Regions from separate parts of the Streptomyces sp. NPDC054765 genome, predicted to be linked through region 2. Evidence: riboswitches for the same ligand, from Rfam matches in the RefSeq annotation. Region 2 holds a riboswitch; each other region holds the start of a gene.

Evidence for each region. Region 2 has a riboswitch for cyclic di-AMP ahead of ACWGJY_RS01425 (transglycosylase family protein). Riboswitches for the same ligand answer to the same signal wherever they lie in the genome.
Region 1: it holds a riboswitch for cyclic di-AMP, as region 2 does, so the genes downstream of both, ACWGJY_RS13805 (M23 family metallopeptidase) here and ACWGJY_RS01425 (transglycosylase family protein) in region 2, are expected to answer to the same signal.
Region 3: it holds a riboswitch for cyclic di-AMP, as region 2 does, so the genes downstream of both, ACWGJY_RS15005 (NlpC/P60 family protein) here and ACWGJY_RS01425 (transglycosylase family protein) in region 2, are expected to answer to the same signal.
Region 4: it holds a riboswitch for cyclic di-AMP, as region 2 does, so the genes downstream of both, ACWGJY_RS09820 (M23 family metallopeptidase) here and ACWGJY_RS01425 (transglycosylase family protein) in region 2, are expected to answer to the same signal.

Annotation. Positions count from the first base shown of each region.
Region 1 covers NZ_JBSHBP010000017.1:51,698-55,901, reverse strand. Annotated here, with positions in the region: gene ACWGJY_RS13815 (M16 family metallopeptidase) at 1-887, shown strand, start outside; gene ACWGJY_RS13810 (M16 family metallopeptidase) at 926-2,308, shown strand; cyclic di-AMP (ydaO/yuaA leader) riboswitch at 2,520-2,675, shown strand; gene ACWGJY_RS13805 (M23 family metallopeptidase) at 2,688-3,467, shown strand; gene ACWGJY_RS13800 (GntR family transcriptional regulator) at 3,727-4,204, shown strand, end outside.
Region 2 covers NZ_JBSHBP010000001.1:293,100-297,303, reverse strand. Annotated here, with positions in the region: gene eno (phosphopyruvate hydratase) at 1-1,186, opposite strand, end outside; gene ACWGJY_RS01425 (transglycosylase family protein) at 1,562-2,233, opposite strand; cyclic di-AMP (ydaO/yuaA leader) riboswitch at 2,241-2,410, opposite strand; gene ACWGJY_RS01420 (LysM peptidoglycan-binding domain-containing protein) at 2,662-3,639, opposite strand; gene ACWGJY_RS01415 (cytochrome P450 family protein) at 3,937-4,204, opposite strand, start outside.
Region 3 covers NZ_JBSHBP010000019.1:51,526-55,729, forward strand. Annotated here, with positions in the region: gene ACWGJY_RS15000 (hypothetical protein) at 109-462, shown strand; gene ACWGJY_RS15005 (NlpC/P60 family protein) at 696-1,826, opposite strand; cyclic di-AMP (ydaO/yuaA leader) riboswitch at 1,835-2,018, opposite strand; gene pcrA (DNA helicase PcrA) at 2,308-4,204, shown strand, end outside.
Region 4 covers NZ_JBSHBP010000010.1:143,064-147,267, forward strand. Annotated here, with positions in the region: gene ACWGJY_RS09810 (PP2C family protein-serine/threonine phosphatase) at 1-685, shown strand, start outside; gene ACWGJY_RS09815 (DUF2332 family protein) at 937-2,214, opposite strand; cyclic di-AMP (ydaO/yuaA leader) riboswitch at 2,507-2,653, shown strand; gene ACWGJY_RS09820 (M23 family metallopeptidase) at 2,665-3,798, shown strand; gene ACWGJY_RS09825 (aldo/keto reductase) at 3,901-4,204, shown strand, end outside.

The sequences.
Region 1 (4,204 bases), on a different contig from region 2:
CCTACGGCACAGCCTTCGAAAAGCTGACGGCCATGGCGTACCCGGAGGGCCACCCGTACCACCACACGCCCATCGGGTCGATGGCCGACCTGGACGCGGCCTCTCTGGAGGACGCGCGGGCGTTCTTCCGGACGTACTACGCGCCCAACAACGCCGTGCTGTCGATCGTCGGCGACATCGACCCCGGGCAGACGCTGGCCTGGGTGGAGAAGTACTTCGGCTCGATCCCCTCGCACGACGGCAAGCAGCCGCCGCGGGACGGCACGCTGCCCGACGTCATCGGCGGCGAGCTGCGCGAGGTCGTCGAGGAGGACGTGCCCTCCCGGGCCCTGATGGCGGCCTACCGCCTGCCCCACGACGGCACCCGTGAGGCGGACGCCGCGGACCTCGCGCTGACCGTCCTGGGCGGCGGTGAGTCCTCCCGTCTCTACAACCGGCTGGTGCGCCGCGACCGCAGTGCCGTGGCGGCCGGCTTCGGCCTGCTGCGGCTGGCCGGTGCGCCCTCGCTGGGCTGGCTGGACGTGAAGACGTCCGGCGGGGTGGAGGTCCCCGACATCGAGCGTGCGGTCGACGAGGAGCTGGCCCGCTTCGCCGCCGAGGGCCCGACCCCGGAGGAGATGGAACGGGCGCAGGCCCAGCTGGAGCGCGAATGGCTGGACCGGCTCGCCACGGTCAGCGGCCGCGCCGACGAACTGTGCCGCTTCGCCGTCCTGTTCGGCGACCCGCAGCTCGCGCTGACCGCCGTGCAGCGTGTCCTGGAGATCAGCCCCGAGGAGGTGCAGGCGGCCGCCAAGGCCCGGCTGCGCCCCGACAACCGCGCGGTGCTCGTCTACGAGCCCACCGAGCCGACCGACGCCGCCGACACCGAGGAAGGGGAGGACCAGTGAGCGACGCCACCACCCACGCCGATTCCCCCGTGAGCAGCATGGACTTTCACCCCCAGCCCCGGGGCGGCGCGCCCAAGCCGTGGGCCTTCCCGGCCCCCGACCGCAGCCAACTCCCCAACGGGCTCACGCTCCTGACCAGCCACCGCCCCGGCCAGCAGGTCGTCGCGGTCGAGATCAGCCTCGTCGCTCCGCTGGACGCCGAGCCCGAGGGGCTGGACGGCGTCGCCACGATCATGGCACGGGCGCTGTCCGAGGGCACTGACAAGCACGACGCGGAGGAGTTCGCCGCCGAGCTGGAACGCTGCGGCGCCACACTGGACGCGCACGCCGACCACCCCGGCGTACGGGTCTCCCTCGAAGTGCCGGCGTCCCGGCTGCACCGCGCGCTCGGCCTGCTCGCCGATGCGCTGCGCGCTCCCGCCTTCCCGGAGAGCGAGGTCGAGCGGCTGGTGCGCAACCGCCTCGACGAGATCCCGCACGAGCTCGCCAACCCGGCCCGGCGCGCCGCGATGGCGCTGTCCAAGGAACTGTTCCCGGCCACGTCCCGTATGTCGCGACCGCGCCAGGGGACCGAGGAGACCGTCGGGCGCGTCGATGCCGCGGCCGTCCGCGCCTTCTACGACGCCCATGTACGGCCCGCCACGGCCACCGCCGTCATCGTCGGTGACTTCACCGGTGTCGACCTCGAAGCGGCGCTCGCGGACACCCTCGGCGCCTGGAGCGGCTCGACGGCCGAGCCGCTGAAGGCCTCGCCGATCGTCGCCGACGACACCGGCCGCGTGGTGATCGTGGACCGTCCCGGCGCCGTTCAGACGCAGCTGCTCATCGGCCGTATCGGTGCCGACCGGCACGACCGGGTGTGGCCCGCGCAGGTCCTCGGCACGTACTGCCTGGGCGGCACCCTCACCTCCCGTCTGGACCGCGTGCTGCGGGAGGAGAAGGGCTACACCTACGGGGTGCGCGCCTTCGGCCAGGTGCTCCGCTCCACCGCCCCCACGTCCCCCGAGGGAGCCACGGGTGCCTCGCTGCTCGCCATCAGCGGCTCGGTGGACACCGCCTCCACAGTCCCGGCGCTGGAGGACCTGTGGAAGGTGCTGCGCACCCTCGCGGCAGAGGGGCTGACGGATGACGAGCGGGATGTCGCCGTACAGAACCTTGTCGGCGTCGCGCCGCTCAAGTACGAGACCGCGGCAGCCGTCGCGGGCACCCTCGCCGATCAGGTGGAGCAGCACCTTCCGGATGACTTCCAGGCACAGTTGTACGTTCGCCTCGCGGAGACCGGCACGGTCGAGGCGACCGCGGCGGCCGTCAACGCCTTCCCCGTGGACCGGCTGGTGACGGTCCTGGTGGGGGATGCGGCGCAGATCGCCGAGCCCGTCAAGGCGCTGGGCATCGGTGAGGTGACGGTCGTCGGCGGTTAGTCCCGCCATGTGAAAGAAGGTCATAAATCGACAAAGCGGCTCCCGTGGCGTACGTCCGTCACGGGAGCCGTTGTATGTCCGGTTTATCGCAGCCTGCGGCCCGGTTCTTGTGGCATCCCGCACAAAAATGCGGATCTGTTTGCTGATTGAAAGTTGTCCCGCTTAGCGTCGGTGCGGCTGTTCGTCACAACTCCGCCACAACAGTGGCACCGGGCAGTCATCGCCGAGTCCCCGTACGGCGCGAGCCAGGGGAGCCGGGGACCCAGTGTCCCTTGGGGTGAATCGGACTCCTTTCCGGAGGAGCCCGTAGGAGACCTTCCTGCTCCGAACCCGTCAGCTAACCCGGTAGGCGAGACGGAAGGAAAGGACAAGCCAGCACATGGCGTTCATGCGTGCCACCGGGAAGCACCGTCGTGCGAACCACCCCGCTCGTACGACCCGCAACATCGCCGGCATAGCCACCCTCGCGGCCGGCGGCGTTGTCGCCTCCGTGGCCTCGCCGGCGCTGGCGGCCACGGATGAGGCACGCACCCACGACACCGGTCTGCAGCGGGCCGTCGTGCTGGGTGACGAGCTCGCCAACCATGTCGCGGCCCAGGCCGACGCGCAGCAGGCGGCAGCCGAGGCCGCGGCAGCGAAGGCGAAGGCCGAAGCCGTGGCCAAGAGGCAGGTCGAAGAGGCCAAGCGGCGCGTCGAGGCCGCCCGTAAGGCCAAGGAGCGTGCCGCCCGCGAGGCGGAGCGCAAGCGCCTCAACACCTTCGTCGCCCCCGTCGCGAACTCCTACGTCTCCACCGCCTACAAGGCCTCCAGCGGCCTGTGGTCCTCGGGCAGCCACACCGGCATCGACTTCCACGCCGCCTCCGGCACCAGTGTCCATGCCGTCGGCGCGGGCACCGTCGTCGAGGCCGGCTGGGGCGGCGCGTACGGCAACAACATCGTGATCAAGATGAACGACGGGACGTACACCCAGTACGGTCACCTGTCGTCGCTCGGTGTCTCGGTCGGTCAGCACGTCACCCCGGACCAGCAGATCGGGCTCTCCGGCGCCACCGGCAACGCCACCGGCCCGCACCTGCACTTCGAGGCCCGTACCGGCCCTGCCTACGGCTCGGACATCGACCCGGTCGCGTACCTGCGCTCACACGGCGTCAACGTCTGACCTGCGGCCCCGCCCGGCCGTGCGTCCCACAGCGCCGGCGTCACGCGGCGCCCTCCGGAAGCCCCGGCCACCCGGCCGGGGCTTCGGCGTATCCGGCGTGCGGTGGGTGGGTACCGGATACGCCGGTGGCCACTGCTTCTGGCCAAAAAATATCCATGAATAACCGGAGTCCGCCGGAAAAGCCGTTCCGGTCGAATAGAGTCGCGGAAAAGCTGCCGACCGGCGGCGTTTCCAGGGGATTACGGCGGAGGCACGGAAGATGCGAGGCCATATTTCCGCGCATGCGGTGTGCACGGCGATTCGCGACGACATTGTCTCCGGTGTGCTGGCGCCGGGGAGCCGGCTGATCGAGGAGATCCTGGCGGCCCGGTACGGCGTCTCCAGGGTGCCGGTCCGTGAAGCGCTGCGCACCCTGCAGTCCGAAGGCTTCGTCACCACCCGCCACCACGCGGGCGCCTGTGTCGCCGAGCCCACCGCGCAGGAGGCCGCCGATCTCCTCGACGTCCGCGCCCTGTTGGAGCCGCTGGGTGCCGCCCGCGCGGCCGCCCGCCGCAGCCCGGCCCACCTGAAGGTACTCCGCGGCCTGGTACGGCTCGGTCGTGAGCGGGCACGTCACGGCAGCCCCGCCGATCTGCGCCAACTGGACGGCTGGTTCCACGAGACGCTGGCCCAGGCGGCCGGCAGCCCCAGCCTGACGGCCTTGCTGACCCAGCTGCGGCGCAAGGTCGAGTGGATGT
Region 2 (4,204 bases):
CGCGCTCGGAGCGGGCCGGGGCGCCGGTCTTGATCTGGCCGCAGTTGGTGGCGACGGCGAGGTCGGCGATGGTGACGTCCTCGGTCTCACCGGAGCGGTGCGACATCATGCACTTGAAGCCGTTGCGCTGGGCCAGCTCGACGGCGTCCAGGGTCTCGGTCAGCGAGCCGATCTGGTTGACCTTCACCAGCAGCGCGTTGGCGGAGCCCTCCTCGATGCCGCGGGCGAGGCGCTCGGGGTTGGTGACGAACAGGTCGTCGCCGACGAGCTGGACCTTGGCGCCGAGCTTGTCGGTGATGACCTTCCAGCCGGCCCAGTCGTCCTCGAACAGCGGGTCCTCGATGGAGACCAGCGGGTAGGCCGCCACCAGCTCCTCGTAGTACTCGGTCATCTCCGCGGCCGAGCGGTCCTTGCCCTCGAACTGGTACGTGCCGTCCTTGTAGAACTCGGAGGCGGCGACGTCCAGGGCGAGCGCGATGTCCTGGCCGGGGGCGTAACCGGCCTGCTTGACGGCCTCCAGGATGAGGTCCAGGGCCTCGCGGTTGGAGCCCAGGTTCGGGGCGAAGCCGCCCTCGTCGCCGAGGCCGGTGGACAGCCCGCGCTCCTTCAGGACCTTCTTGAGGGTGTGGTAGACCTCGGCGCCCCAGCGCAGCGCCTCGGAGAAGGACTCCGCGCCGATCGGGGCGATCATGAACTCCTGGATGTCCACGTTGGAGTCGGCGTGCGAGCCGCCGTTCAGGATGTTCATCATCGGCACGGGCAGCACGTGCGCGTTCGGGCCGCCGAGGTAGCGGAACAGCGGCAGGTCGCTGGCCTCGGAGGCGGCGTGCGCGACGGCGAGGGAGACGCCCAGGATGGCGTTGGCGCCGAGCGAGCCCTTGTTGTCGGTGGCGTCCAGGTCGAACATGGCCTGGTCGATCAGCCGCTGCTCGGTCGCGTCGTAGCCGACGAGCTCCGGGCCGATCTGCTCGATGACGGCCAGGACGGCCTTCTCCACACCCTTGCCGAGGTAGCGGTTCGGGTCACCGTCGCGGAGCTCGATGGCCTCGAAGGCGCCGGTCGAGGCACCGGACGGCACGGCGGCACGGCCCGTGCTGCCGTCGTCGAGGCCGACCTCGACCTCGACCGTGGGATTACCTCGCGAGTCGAGAATTTCGCGGGCTACGACGACGTCGATGGACGGCACGTTGTCTCCTTCGTGGGTGTCTGGAGGTTCTGCAGCACGAGCCTAACGGCCCCGGGCGCGTCCGCTTGCTTTTGGCCCGCTCCGTGGGACTGAACGGCCCGGAAAACTTCCCAAAAGCCCAGTTCACTGGATGTTTGAGCGCATTGTTCGCCGAACGGGAAAAACGCGGAAAGGGGCCGGTCACCGGCGTGCGACCGCCCCGCCGCGACCCGGGTGCGTCGCGGGTACGGCCCGGGTACGGCCCCGGGTACGGCCCGGGACGGAGAAGCCCCGCCACGGCGCGCTGGGGGGAAGTGCGCGCCGGGCGGGGCGGTCTCACGGAGGAGGAAGGGGGCCCGCCGCTCGGGCCCGCCGGAATCCCGGTGAGGGGAGGTCTCAGACGTGGAGCTTCTGACCCGGGAAGATCAGGTTCGGGTTGCCGCCGATGACCGACTTGTTGGCCTTGTAGACGGACTTCCAGTCGGTGCCGTGCGCCTTGGCGATCTTGGCGAGGGTGTCGCCCGCCTTGACGGTGTAGTTGCCGTGACCCAGGGACTTGCGCTCGGTGGAGCGCGAGGCGTGCTGCTCGGGGGCGGCCGGGGCCTTCTTCGCCTCGGTCCTGGTGGTGCCCTGGTCCTGCTGGGGCGCGGACTTGGTCTGCGCGGAGCCGGAGGTGTCGACGTTGGCGGCCGGGCCACCGGAGGTCAGGTTGCCGGCGCCGGCGCAGGACCAGGCGCCGGGGCCCTGGAGCGCGAGGAGCTTCTCGGCGGCGGAGATCTGCTGGGATTTGCTGGCCAGGTCGGCGCGCGGCGCGTACTGGGTGCCGCCGGCGGCGGCCCAGCTGGAGTTGGAGAACTGCAGGCCACCGTAGTAGCCGTTACCGGTGTTGATCGACCAGTTGCCGCCGGACTCGCACTGGGCGACCTTGTCCCAGGTGGAGACCGAGGCGGCGGAGGCGGAGGTGGCGCCCATCAGCGGGACGGCCACGGCAGCACCGGCGATGCCGGCGAGGGTGGCGACGCGGACGGCCTTGGACGGACGACGGTGCTTGCCCTTGATGATCAGCATGGTTGGTTCGTTTCCTCACCGACGCCTACGAGGTGAGCTGTCGGGTTCGGACTGTGAGCTGCCCGGCCGTGTGCGCGTGGCGCACGTGGCTTCACCCCAAGCCGGTTGACCCGCTTTCGCGAGTGGGGCCGGCACTTACCTTGGGTCCCCCGCTCCTGCCTTCGGCGCTTGCGCGTCAACTGCCTCCGATCACCGGCAGGATTCGGCGTGTGATCGAAGGGCCCGCTTTGGCGAGCGGTCCTGACGTTAAGCAGTAATCCCCTTGGGGTTCAAACCCCACCATCTGAACCAAGTTGAGCTTTTTTGATCACGGGTTGGTCACATACCCGCAGGTGAACCCCGGTTTGACGGGGCCGGACGAACCGGGGTCCACCACAGTCAACGAGAGCCTTGTCTCACTTTCCCCAAAAGCGGGCGAAGGCGGCGAACTAGCCCGCGATGTGCCCGAGATCGAGCAGTTGGCCCGGCTTGATCAGGTCGGCGTCCGAGCCGATGACGCCCTCGTTGCGGTCGTAGAGGGCGGGCCAGCCGCCGGGCAGCCGGTGGGCCTGGGCGATGGCTGACAGCGTGTCACCCGGCCGCACGGTGTAGTTGCCGTCGGCCGCCGGGTCCGTGCGGTGCACATCATCGCCGCGCGAGGCGTGCCGGCCGCCGGAGGACCTGCCGTCGTCGCCCCCCTCGCCGACCGCACCGCCGCGGTGCCTGCCCTTCTCGGGCGTCCCGTGCGGGGTGCCGGTGGTGTCCGTACGGCTGCCGCCGTCGGACGGGTCGGCGGACGGCGACGGGGCGTCGCCCCGGCCGCCCGGCGTCGCGGAGCCGGACGGCTCCGGGGCCGGGGACGCACCGCCCGAGCCGGGGGAGTCCGAGGGATCGGGCGAGGGCGCCGGGTCGGACGGCCGGCCGCCGGGCCTGTCGTGCGTCCCGGAGTCCGAGTCGGACGGCCGGCCGCCGGGCCCGTCGTGCGTCCCGGCGGAGTCCGAGCCGCCGTCCAGGCCGGAGGAACCGGACGAGTCCCAGGGGTCCGAGGAGCCGCCGGCGTCCGACGGGTCGGGCGAGGGGGTGCTCGTGCTGCCCGGGTCGACCTCCGGCGTGCGCCCGCCCTTGGTCAGGCCGGCGCTCACCGCACAGCTCGACCAGACGTCCGGGCCACGGGCGTCGAGGATCGACTCGGCCACCGCGATCTGCTGGGCACGGCTGGCGAGGTCGGGGCGCGAGGCGTAGGCCGCGCCGCCGTAGGTGTCCCACATGTCCTGGGTGAGCTGCAGCCCGCCGTAGTGGCCATTGCCCGAGGCCGCGCTCCAGACGCCGGCACTCTCGCACTGGGCGACCTTGTCCCAGGTCGTGGTGTCGGCGGCGTGGGCGCCGCTCGCGGCGAACAGTGGCAGGGCGAAGCCCGCGCCGGTCACTCCCGCCGTGACAAAGATGGCCGGTGCTTGACGGGGGCGACGGTGTCGGCCGTTCCCGGAACGCATACGGATGCCTTTCGCGCGGCGGTTGAGTTGTACGACGAGCTCTGCGAGCTGCTCGACGGGTCACCCACCGGCCGACGCGCACGAGGCGCACCAATACACCGGTCCCCCACATCACCGCTTCGGCCGATCGAGTGAAGCCCGTCGATCGTCGGTCGAAAGGTAGCCGGGGTCACGGGTAGTCACAAGTCGGTGTAGCGCAGATCACGTAAAGGTCACACTGCTGACTCGGCGTCACTTCTGGCCTTGTCCCTGGTCAGGCCGCTCGGGCGAGAACTCCACCGGCAGCGACCGCAGTCCGCGCATGATGAGCCCGCCGCGCCACCGCAGATCGCCGGGTTCCGCGGCGAGCCGGAGGTCCGGGAGCCGGGTCAGCAGCGTCGCCAGAGCGGTCTGCCCTTCGAGCCGGGCGAGCGGCGCACCCAGGCAGTAGTGGATGCCGTGCCCGTACCCCAGGTGCTGGTTGTCACGGCGGGTCAGATCGAGGACGTCCGGCTCGGCG
Region 3 (4,204 bases), on a different contig from region 2:
CGTGCCACCGTGGCCGCACGGCCGGGACCGGCTGCGGCCTGACCGAAGCGGCGATTGGGGGCGCCCTGCCTGAAGGGCCGTGCTATGCGGCGGCTACGATCCCGCACTATGGACGTAGTAATCAATATCTTCGTCGGCCTGCACATCATCGGCATCGCCTCCCTGCTGGGCGGCTTTCTGACCCAGATGAAGGCGATGAGCGCGGGCACCGCCCGCTTTGTCCCGGCGATGCTGCACGGAGCGCTGACGATGCTGGTCACCGGCATCGTGCTGGTCGGCCTCAACCAGGCCCAGGGGCACAGCGTCAACACCATCAAGATCGGCATCAAGATGGCCGTTCTGGTCGTCATCCTGGCGCTGGTCTACGTCAAGCGGGACGAGGAGCAGGTCGCCAAGCCGCTGTTCGGCACGGTCGGCGCCCTGACGGTGGCCAATATCTTCATTGCGGTCCTCTGGACCTGAGCGCCGCGGCCGACGGCCCCGGGACAGGGCCCCGTACCCCGGACAGGGCGCGCCCCGGGACCGGCGGCGCCGCGGCCCGGGACCAAACGGCCCTTCCACGGCCCTTCCACGGCCCTTCCACGGCACACCGCGCGGTCATCGCACTCCGGATCCGGAGGCGACGGCCGTGCGGTGGCGTGCGGGGGGTGGGAGTGGCCGTGGGGGTGGCCTGGCGGGGGAGCGGGGGCCGGGTCTCAGCCCGGTCGGACGCTCCCGTAGATCGGCATGTAGTAGATCGACTCGACCCGGACGCTGGCGCCCGGGTGCGGCGCGTGGATCATCTTGCCGCCGCCTATGTACATGCCTACGTGGCTGATGTCGTCGAAGAAGAAGACCAGGTCACCGGGCTGGAGATCCTTGGTGGCCACCCGGTGGCCGACCTTGACCTGGTCCCAGGTGGTCCGCGGCAGATTGACGCCGGCCGCCTTCCACGCCGCCTGGGTCAGCCCCGAGCAGTCGTAGGAGCTGGGCCCGGTCGCGCCCCAGACGTACGGCTTGCCCACCTGGGAACGGGCGAAAGCGAGGGCCTTCCCGGCCGTGGCGGAGGACGAACCTCCGGTGGAGCCCCCGTCGCCGGCGCCGCCGCCGGTCTGCCCGCCGGACGGGCCGCCCCCGTCCTGCTGCTGCTTGCGCGCCTCCTCGTCGGCCTTGCGCTTGGCCGCCTCCTCCTTCTGGCGCTCCAGTTCCGCCAGCCGGGCCTTCTCCTGGGCGGTCAGCCGGGACAGCAGCTGCCGGGCCTCGGCCAGCTTTTCCTGGACGGACCGCTTGGACTCCTTGAGGGAGGTCTGCGACGTCTGCAGCTGCTCCAGGCTGCGGGTCGCCTCCGCCCGCTGCCGGGTGGCCGCCGCCTGCTGCTCCTGGTAGTCGGAGACGGCCTGCTTCTGCCGGCCGGTCAGCCGCTCCATGAGGTGGCTGCGGTCGAAGAACTGCTGCGGGTCCTTGGCGAGCATCAGCTGCGCCGTCGGGTTCATGCCGCCGGTGCGGTACTGCGCCGAGGCCAAGGTGCCCAGTCTGCGCCGGGACTCGTTCATCTTCTCGGCGCGCTTGGCGGAGGCGTCGAGCAGACCGTCGACGGTGTGGCGCTGTTCGTCGGTGCGCTCCTTGGCGGCGTTGTACTTCTGGGTGGCCACCTCGGCCTGGTGGTAGAGGCCGTCGACCTGCTGCTTGACGTCCTCGACGCCGGGCTTGGGCGCCCGGGGGGCGGCATCGGCGGACTGCGAGAGCAGGGTGGCCGACGCGAGGGCGGCGGTGGTGAGCCCGACCGCCGTACGACGGCCTCCGGGCGAGGTGAGAATGCTGGTGCGCGGCTTGCGGTGCGACGCCAAGGCCGGCGACTCCTTCCGTGGACCGCCTACCGGGTTAGCTGTCGGGTTCGGGCGGTGTCGCTGACGGAAGGCGTGCCCTACGGTCCGGACGTCCGCTGTCGGCGGCAGTCCTGATCGATTCACCCCGGTGGTGCTGGTGGGTCCCCGGCTCCGGGTGCCTGAGGGCAGGGCCGGACTCGGCGTGGGCGGCCCGTGCGGACCTGTCGTCCACGGGGAGGCGGGCTGCCTGAGCGAGGACGTTAGCCAACTCGTGTGGCTCCTGTGAAGGCTGATGTTCGATATGCCCGAAACCTTTTTGTGACCTGAACGCGATGCGGGGGTTGTTGTGACAGATGTCGGATTCGGGTAGACGAGGCGGCGCCCGGTGTGTCCCGGGCTCCGTGCCCCTGACCTGCCCCGGCGCCACGCCCGCTCCGTAAACGGCCCGCAATTGGCCACTCCGCGGCGGACTGTCAGTGCGGCGGCCTAGACTCGGTGGGCGATGAGCAGCCTCTTTGACGACAGCTTCCTGGCGGACCTCGGCCACAAGGGCGAGGAGGAGCACCCTCCCCCACCCCCCGAGGACGAGCACGGCCCGGCCCCGGAGGAGATCCCCGCGGATCTCTTCGGCGGGAGGTTCGACGCGCCCCCGCCCAGAGAGGCGTACTACCGCGACGGCGCCGCCCGTCCCGCCCTCGACCCGGCGACGCTCCTGGAGGGGCTCAACGACGAGCAGAAGGCCGCCGTGGTGCACACCGGCGGCCCGCTGCTGATCGTCGCCGGCGCCGGCTCCGGCAAGACCCGGGTACTGACCCACCGCATCGCGCATCTGCTCGCCGAGCGCCATGTCCACCCCGGCCAGATCCTCGCGATCACCTTCACCAACAAGGCCGCGGGCGAGATGAGGGAGCGCGTCGAGGAGCTCGTCGGCCCGCGGGCCAACGCCATGTGGGTCTCCACCTTCCACAGCGCCTGTGTCCGCATCCTGCGCCGCGAGTCCAAGAAGCTGGGCTTCACGTCCTCCTTCTCGATCTACGACGCCGCCGATTCGAAGCGGCTGATGGCCCTGGTCTGCCGCGATCTGGATCTGGACCCCAAGCGCCACCCGCCCAAGTCCTTCAGCGCGAAGATCTCCAACCTCAAGAACGAGCTCATTGACGAGGAGACTTTCGCCGGGACGGCGGCTGGGGGCACCTCCCAGACGGAGTCCGGGGGAGGCTTCGAGAAGACCTTGGCCCAGGCGTATGCGATGTACCAGTCCAGGCTGCGCGAGGCCAACGCCCTGGATTTCGACGACATCATCATGACGACGGTCCATCTGCTCCAGGCCTTCCCGGATGTCGCCGAGCACTACCGCCGCCGCTTCCGCCACGTCCTCGTCGACGAGTACCAGGACACCAACCACGCCCAGTACACCCTCGTACGCGAGCTGGTCGGCCCCGCCGAATCCGCCGCCGAGCTGTGCGTCGTCGGTGACGCCGACCAGTCCATCTATGCCTTCCGCGGTGCCACGATCCGCAACATCCTCCAGTTCGAGGAGGACTACCCGGACGCGACCACGATCCTGCTGGAGCAGAACTACCGCTCCTCGCAGACGATCCTGTCCGCTGCCAACGCCGTCATCGAGCGCAACGAGAACCGCCGCCCCAAGAACCTCTGGACGGACGCCGGCGCCGGCCCCAAGATCACCGGCTATGTCGCCGACACCGAACACGACGAGGCCCAGTTCGTCGCCGACGAGATCGACCGGCTGACGGACGCCGGAGACGCCAAGGCCGGCGATGTCGCCGTGTTCTACCGCACCAACGCCCAGTCCCGGGTGTTCGAAGAGATCTTCATCCGGGTCGGACTGCCCTACAAGGTCGTCGGCGGGGTGCGCTTCTACGAGCGCAAGGAGGTCCGCGATGTCCTCGCGTATCTGCGGGTGCTCGCCAACCCCGAGGACACCGTCCCGCTCCGCCGCATCCTGAACGTCCCCAAGCGCGGCATCGGCGACCGCGCCGAGGCGATGATCGACGCGCTGTCCCTGCGCGAGAAGATCACCTTCCCGCAGGCGCTGCGCCGGGTCGACGAGGCGTACGGCATGGCGGCCCGCTCCGCCAACGCCGTCAAGCGCTTCAACGTCCTCATGGAGGAGCTGCGCACCATCGTCGAGTCCGGCGCCGGCCCCGCCACGATCCTGGAAGCGGTCCTGGAGCGCACGGGCTACCTCGCCGAACTCCAGGCCTCCACCGACCCGCAGGACGAGACCCGGATCGAGAACCTCCAGGAACTCGCCGCCGTGGCCCTGGAGTTCGAACAGGACCGCGGTGAGGCCGCGGCCTCGGAGGCTGCCGCCCCGGGTCCCGGCACGCTCTCCGACTTCCTGGAGCGGGTCGCGCTGGTCGCCGACTCCGACC
Region 4 (4,204 bases), on a different contig from region 2:
CGCCATCGCCGCCCGCTATGTGGGCGCGCGGGCGGATGCCCGGATCGGCGGCGACCTCTATGCGGTGCAGGACACCCCGCACGGCGTACGGCTGATCGTCGGCGACGTACGGGGCAAGGGGCTGGAGGCGGTGGAGGCCGCGGTGATCGTCATCGGCGCTTTCCGTGAGGCGGCGGAACAGGAGACGACCCTGGAGGCGGTGGCGGGCCGGCTGGAGCGGGCGCTGCAACGGGAGGGCGGACGGCGTGCGGGGCTCGATCAGTTCGAGGGGTTCACCACTGCCGTCCTGGCCGAGATCCCCGCCAACGGGCAGTCCGTACTGCGCGTCCTCAACCGGGGCCACCCGTCCCCGCTGCTGCTCACCCCGGACGGTGGTCTGTGCGAGCTGGTGCCCGCGGCGCCCGCGCTGCCCCTGGGGATGAGCGAGGTGGCGAGCTGGCCGGACCGGTCGGACGAGACGTTCTTCCCGGCCGGCGCCCTGCTGCTGTTCTTCACCGACGGTGTGACCGAGGCCCGGGACCTGCTGGGCCGCTTCTACAACCCGTCGAGCAGACTGCGCGGCTGCCGCTTCGCGGGCCCGGACGCCCTCCTGGACACCCTCACCGAAGACGTCGCACGGCATACGGGCGGTGCCCCGGCCGACGATATGGCCCTGCTGGCGGTGCAGCGGCCGATGGGGGCGTAAGCGGCCGATGGGGGCGTAAGCGGCTGATGGGGCGTAAGCGGCCGATGGGAGCGTAGGGGCGGGCGGAGAGGAGGGCGGAGGGCCGCAGGGGGCCGGGGGGCGTGCGGGGCGTCCGCGCAGCCCCGGGACGCGCCCTCAGCTCCTGGACGCGCCCTCAGCCCCCGGACGCGCCCTCAGCGCCTGGGCACGGCCGCCGCTCCCGGACGCGCCCTTTCCGCGGCCGGACGCGCCCTCCGCAGCCGGACGCGCCCTCAGTTCGCGGACATGCCCCCGGCGCCCGGCAGCCGGTGCAGGCTCTCGCCGTGCGGACCGGTGAGCGCGACCGGGCGCTCGTCCAGTGCGAGGGTCAGCAGCGTGTCATCGGGGTGCGGTGAGCGGTGCGCCGGCGGGGTGATCCAGGGCAGGACGGAGTGGTGCTCGTGGGAGATCCAGTGCCCGCCGCCGGGCCGTCCGCGCAGCAGCGACCGGACGAGCTGTGCGAACTCCTCGCGTCGGGCGGGCGGGAGGTGGTCCAGCGCGGCGCTGTGGAAGATCACCAACGGCGCCTCGGGCGGCGCCTCGGCGGCGAGCGCGGGCAGTTCGTCGACCAGATCGCCGCGCACCATCCGCGGCCGCGGCGCCGGCCGCACCGCGTCGACGGTCGCGGACAGCCGCGCCGCCCGCTCCTCATCGCCCGGCCGGACGAGCGCCTGCAGCCAGCGCAGATCGTCCGGTTCGGCCACCGGGTCGAGCGGATCGAGGCCGATACCGCCCCGCCAGACGATGCGCGGCAGCCGGTCGGGCAGCTCGTCGGCCGCCCATTCCGTACGGCACCCCAACACCAGCGGATTGCCCGGTTCCCCCACCTCGGCCCGGAGGGTGTCCGGCTGTGGGGCATCCTCCCGGAGGGGGTCTGGCTGTGGGGTATCGCCCCGGAGGGTGTCTCCCTGTGGGGTATCGCCGCGTGGGGTATCGCCCCGGAGGGCGCCCCCGCCCGCCGCGGCGTCATTCTCGTACCGGTGGTGCCGGTCGTACCGGTCGTACCGGTAGCGATAGCGGTCGGGATGCAGACACAGTCCTGCCGACGTGCCGACCTCCAGCAGCGCCAGGGGCTGCGGCAGGCGGGCGAGCAGCGGCAGCAGCGCGGCACAGCGGCCCGGCTCGTCGGTCCGGGCGGAGCGCTGCATGATCACCGCGCGCACCTCGTCCCAGTGCCGGATCGTCCACTCGCGCCAGCGCCCGTACGCCATCTCTCCGCGCGGGCCCAGCTCGGCGTGCGGGCCGTCGAGATAGCGGACGGCGGCGAGCAGGAGGTCCGGCTGCTGTTTGCCGCCGGCCGGCAGCGATCCCGACAGCAGATCGCAGAGCTCCGGGTCCTGGCCGATCCGCGCGCTCAGCTCCGCGTGCGCCCCGGACCGCCCCCGCGCCTGATGCCAGGAGAACTCCCGGTACCGCTCCGCCACTCCCCATGCGCCGGTGGCAGCGCTCTCGACGTTCCCGGTGTGCCCGGTGTGCCCGGTGTGCCCGGTGTTCCCGACGTTGACGACCATGATCCGACGTTACTGCTCTCACGCTCCGTGACGGAGGGGCGCCCCTCCGCATAACAACTGACGCACAATCAACGGGAGATCGTTTAGAGCCGCACGGTCAACTCGCCCGGTTTGTAGCTGTGTTGGCCGAAAAAGTCCACGCCGAAGCTCCCGCGGAGCCCATATGGATTCACGCGAAGGCTTGGAATTCGGATGCGATCTCTATTACTGTCCGATAACGCAGCGCGGTCGTCCCAGCCGTCGCAAGAGGCGGCACCGCGCGCCGACGCCGAATCCCGCACGCGCTTTTCACGCACCTCCAGCACCTCGAACTGCACCAAGGGAACCGGGGAACCACTTCCTTGGGGTGAATCGGACGCTCCCCGCCAGCGGGCGCCCGTAGGAGACCTTCCTGCTCCGAACCCGTCAGCTAACCCGGTAGGCGAGAAGGAAGGAAAGGAGAGCGCCCCCGTGGCGTCCAACAGGCCTGCCCCCGAGGGTCCGTCCGCCTACGACCTCGATGACCGAGGTGCCTTCCAGGGCCCCGGTGATGCGGACAGCAACAACGACGGACCGTGGGAGGAATGGAATCCCACCGAGGATTCCCCCCGCTCGGTCCGTGGCAAGCACCGGGTGGCCAAGCAGCGCGGCGGCGGACTCGCCCGCGGCGGCACGGTCCTGGGCGTCGGCGTCATCGCGGCGGTCGGAGCCGGCGGCATGGCCACGGCCGAGGGCCGCCCGCCGGTCCCGATCTCGATGCCCGACGTCGGCGCGATGGCCGATGACCTCGCCGACAACCTGCCGGACGCCACCTCCGTCCCCGGCATCGGGGACCTCATATCCGACCCGGGCGCGGACTCCACTGCGGCCGACGGTGCCGGCTCCGCCTCCACCACGGACGATGCGGCGCAGGACGCCTCCGGGCCGCTCACCCGGGCCACCCGGACGGGCACGGACTCGGGGCTCGGCGAGGCGCTGCGCAGCCGCATCCTCCAGCAGGCCGACGCGCAGCAGGGCGCCGCCGATCAGGAGGCCCGGGAGACCGCCGAACACACCGCATTCCAGAAGGCCGAGAGCGAAGCCGCCACGCACCAGAAGTCGGCCGAAAAGGCCGCAGCAGCCAAGAAGGCGGCCGAGATGGAGGTCAAGCACGAGGCCGAAGAAGCGGCCCGTCAGAAGGCGGAGGCCGCACGCCTCGCCAAGTTGGCGAAGAACTTCATCACCCCGGTCTCCTCGTACACCCTCACCGCGAGCTTCGGCCAGTCCGGTGACCGCTGGGCGGCGGACCACACCGGACAGGATTTCGCGGCGCCGACCGGCACCCCCGTCAAGGCGGTGCACTCCGGCACCATCACCCAGGCCGGCTGGGCCGGCTCGTACGGCTACCGCATCGTCCTCACCCTCGACGACGGCACCGAGCTCTGGTTCTGCCATCTGTCCTCGATGGTGAAGACCTCCGGCAAGGTCGGCACGGGCGACGTCATCGGCCGCGTCGGCGCCACCGGCAACGTCACCGGTCCGCACCTCCATCTGGAGGTACGCCCCGACGCCGGCGACCCGATAGACCCCATGCCGTGGCTACGCGATCACGGCCTGCACGTGTGACACCGCTGAGGAGGCGGCGGACGGGGGCCGGGGGTCGAGGGCCGGGGGTCGGGGGTGTAAGCGGAAGGAATACTTCCGCTCCCCCCGACGCTGTAGTAACGCATGGCCACGACACAAAACCCCCGAAACAGTCGTTCCCTCGGTTCGCTCTCCGTCTCCCCGCTGTCCCTCGGTGGCAATGTCTTCGGCTGGACGGCCGACGAGGCTCAATCGTTCGCCGTGCTGGACGCTTACGTGGCGGGCGGTGGCAACTTCATCGACACCGCCGACGCCTACTCGGCGTGGGTCCCCGGCAACAAGGGCGGCGAATCCGAAACCGTCCTCGGCAACTGGCTGTCCTCCCGCGGTAATCGCTCCGATGTCGTCATCGCCACCAAGGTCGGCTCCCACCCCAACTACAAGGGCC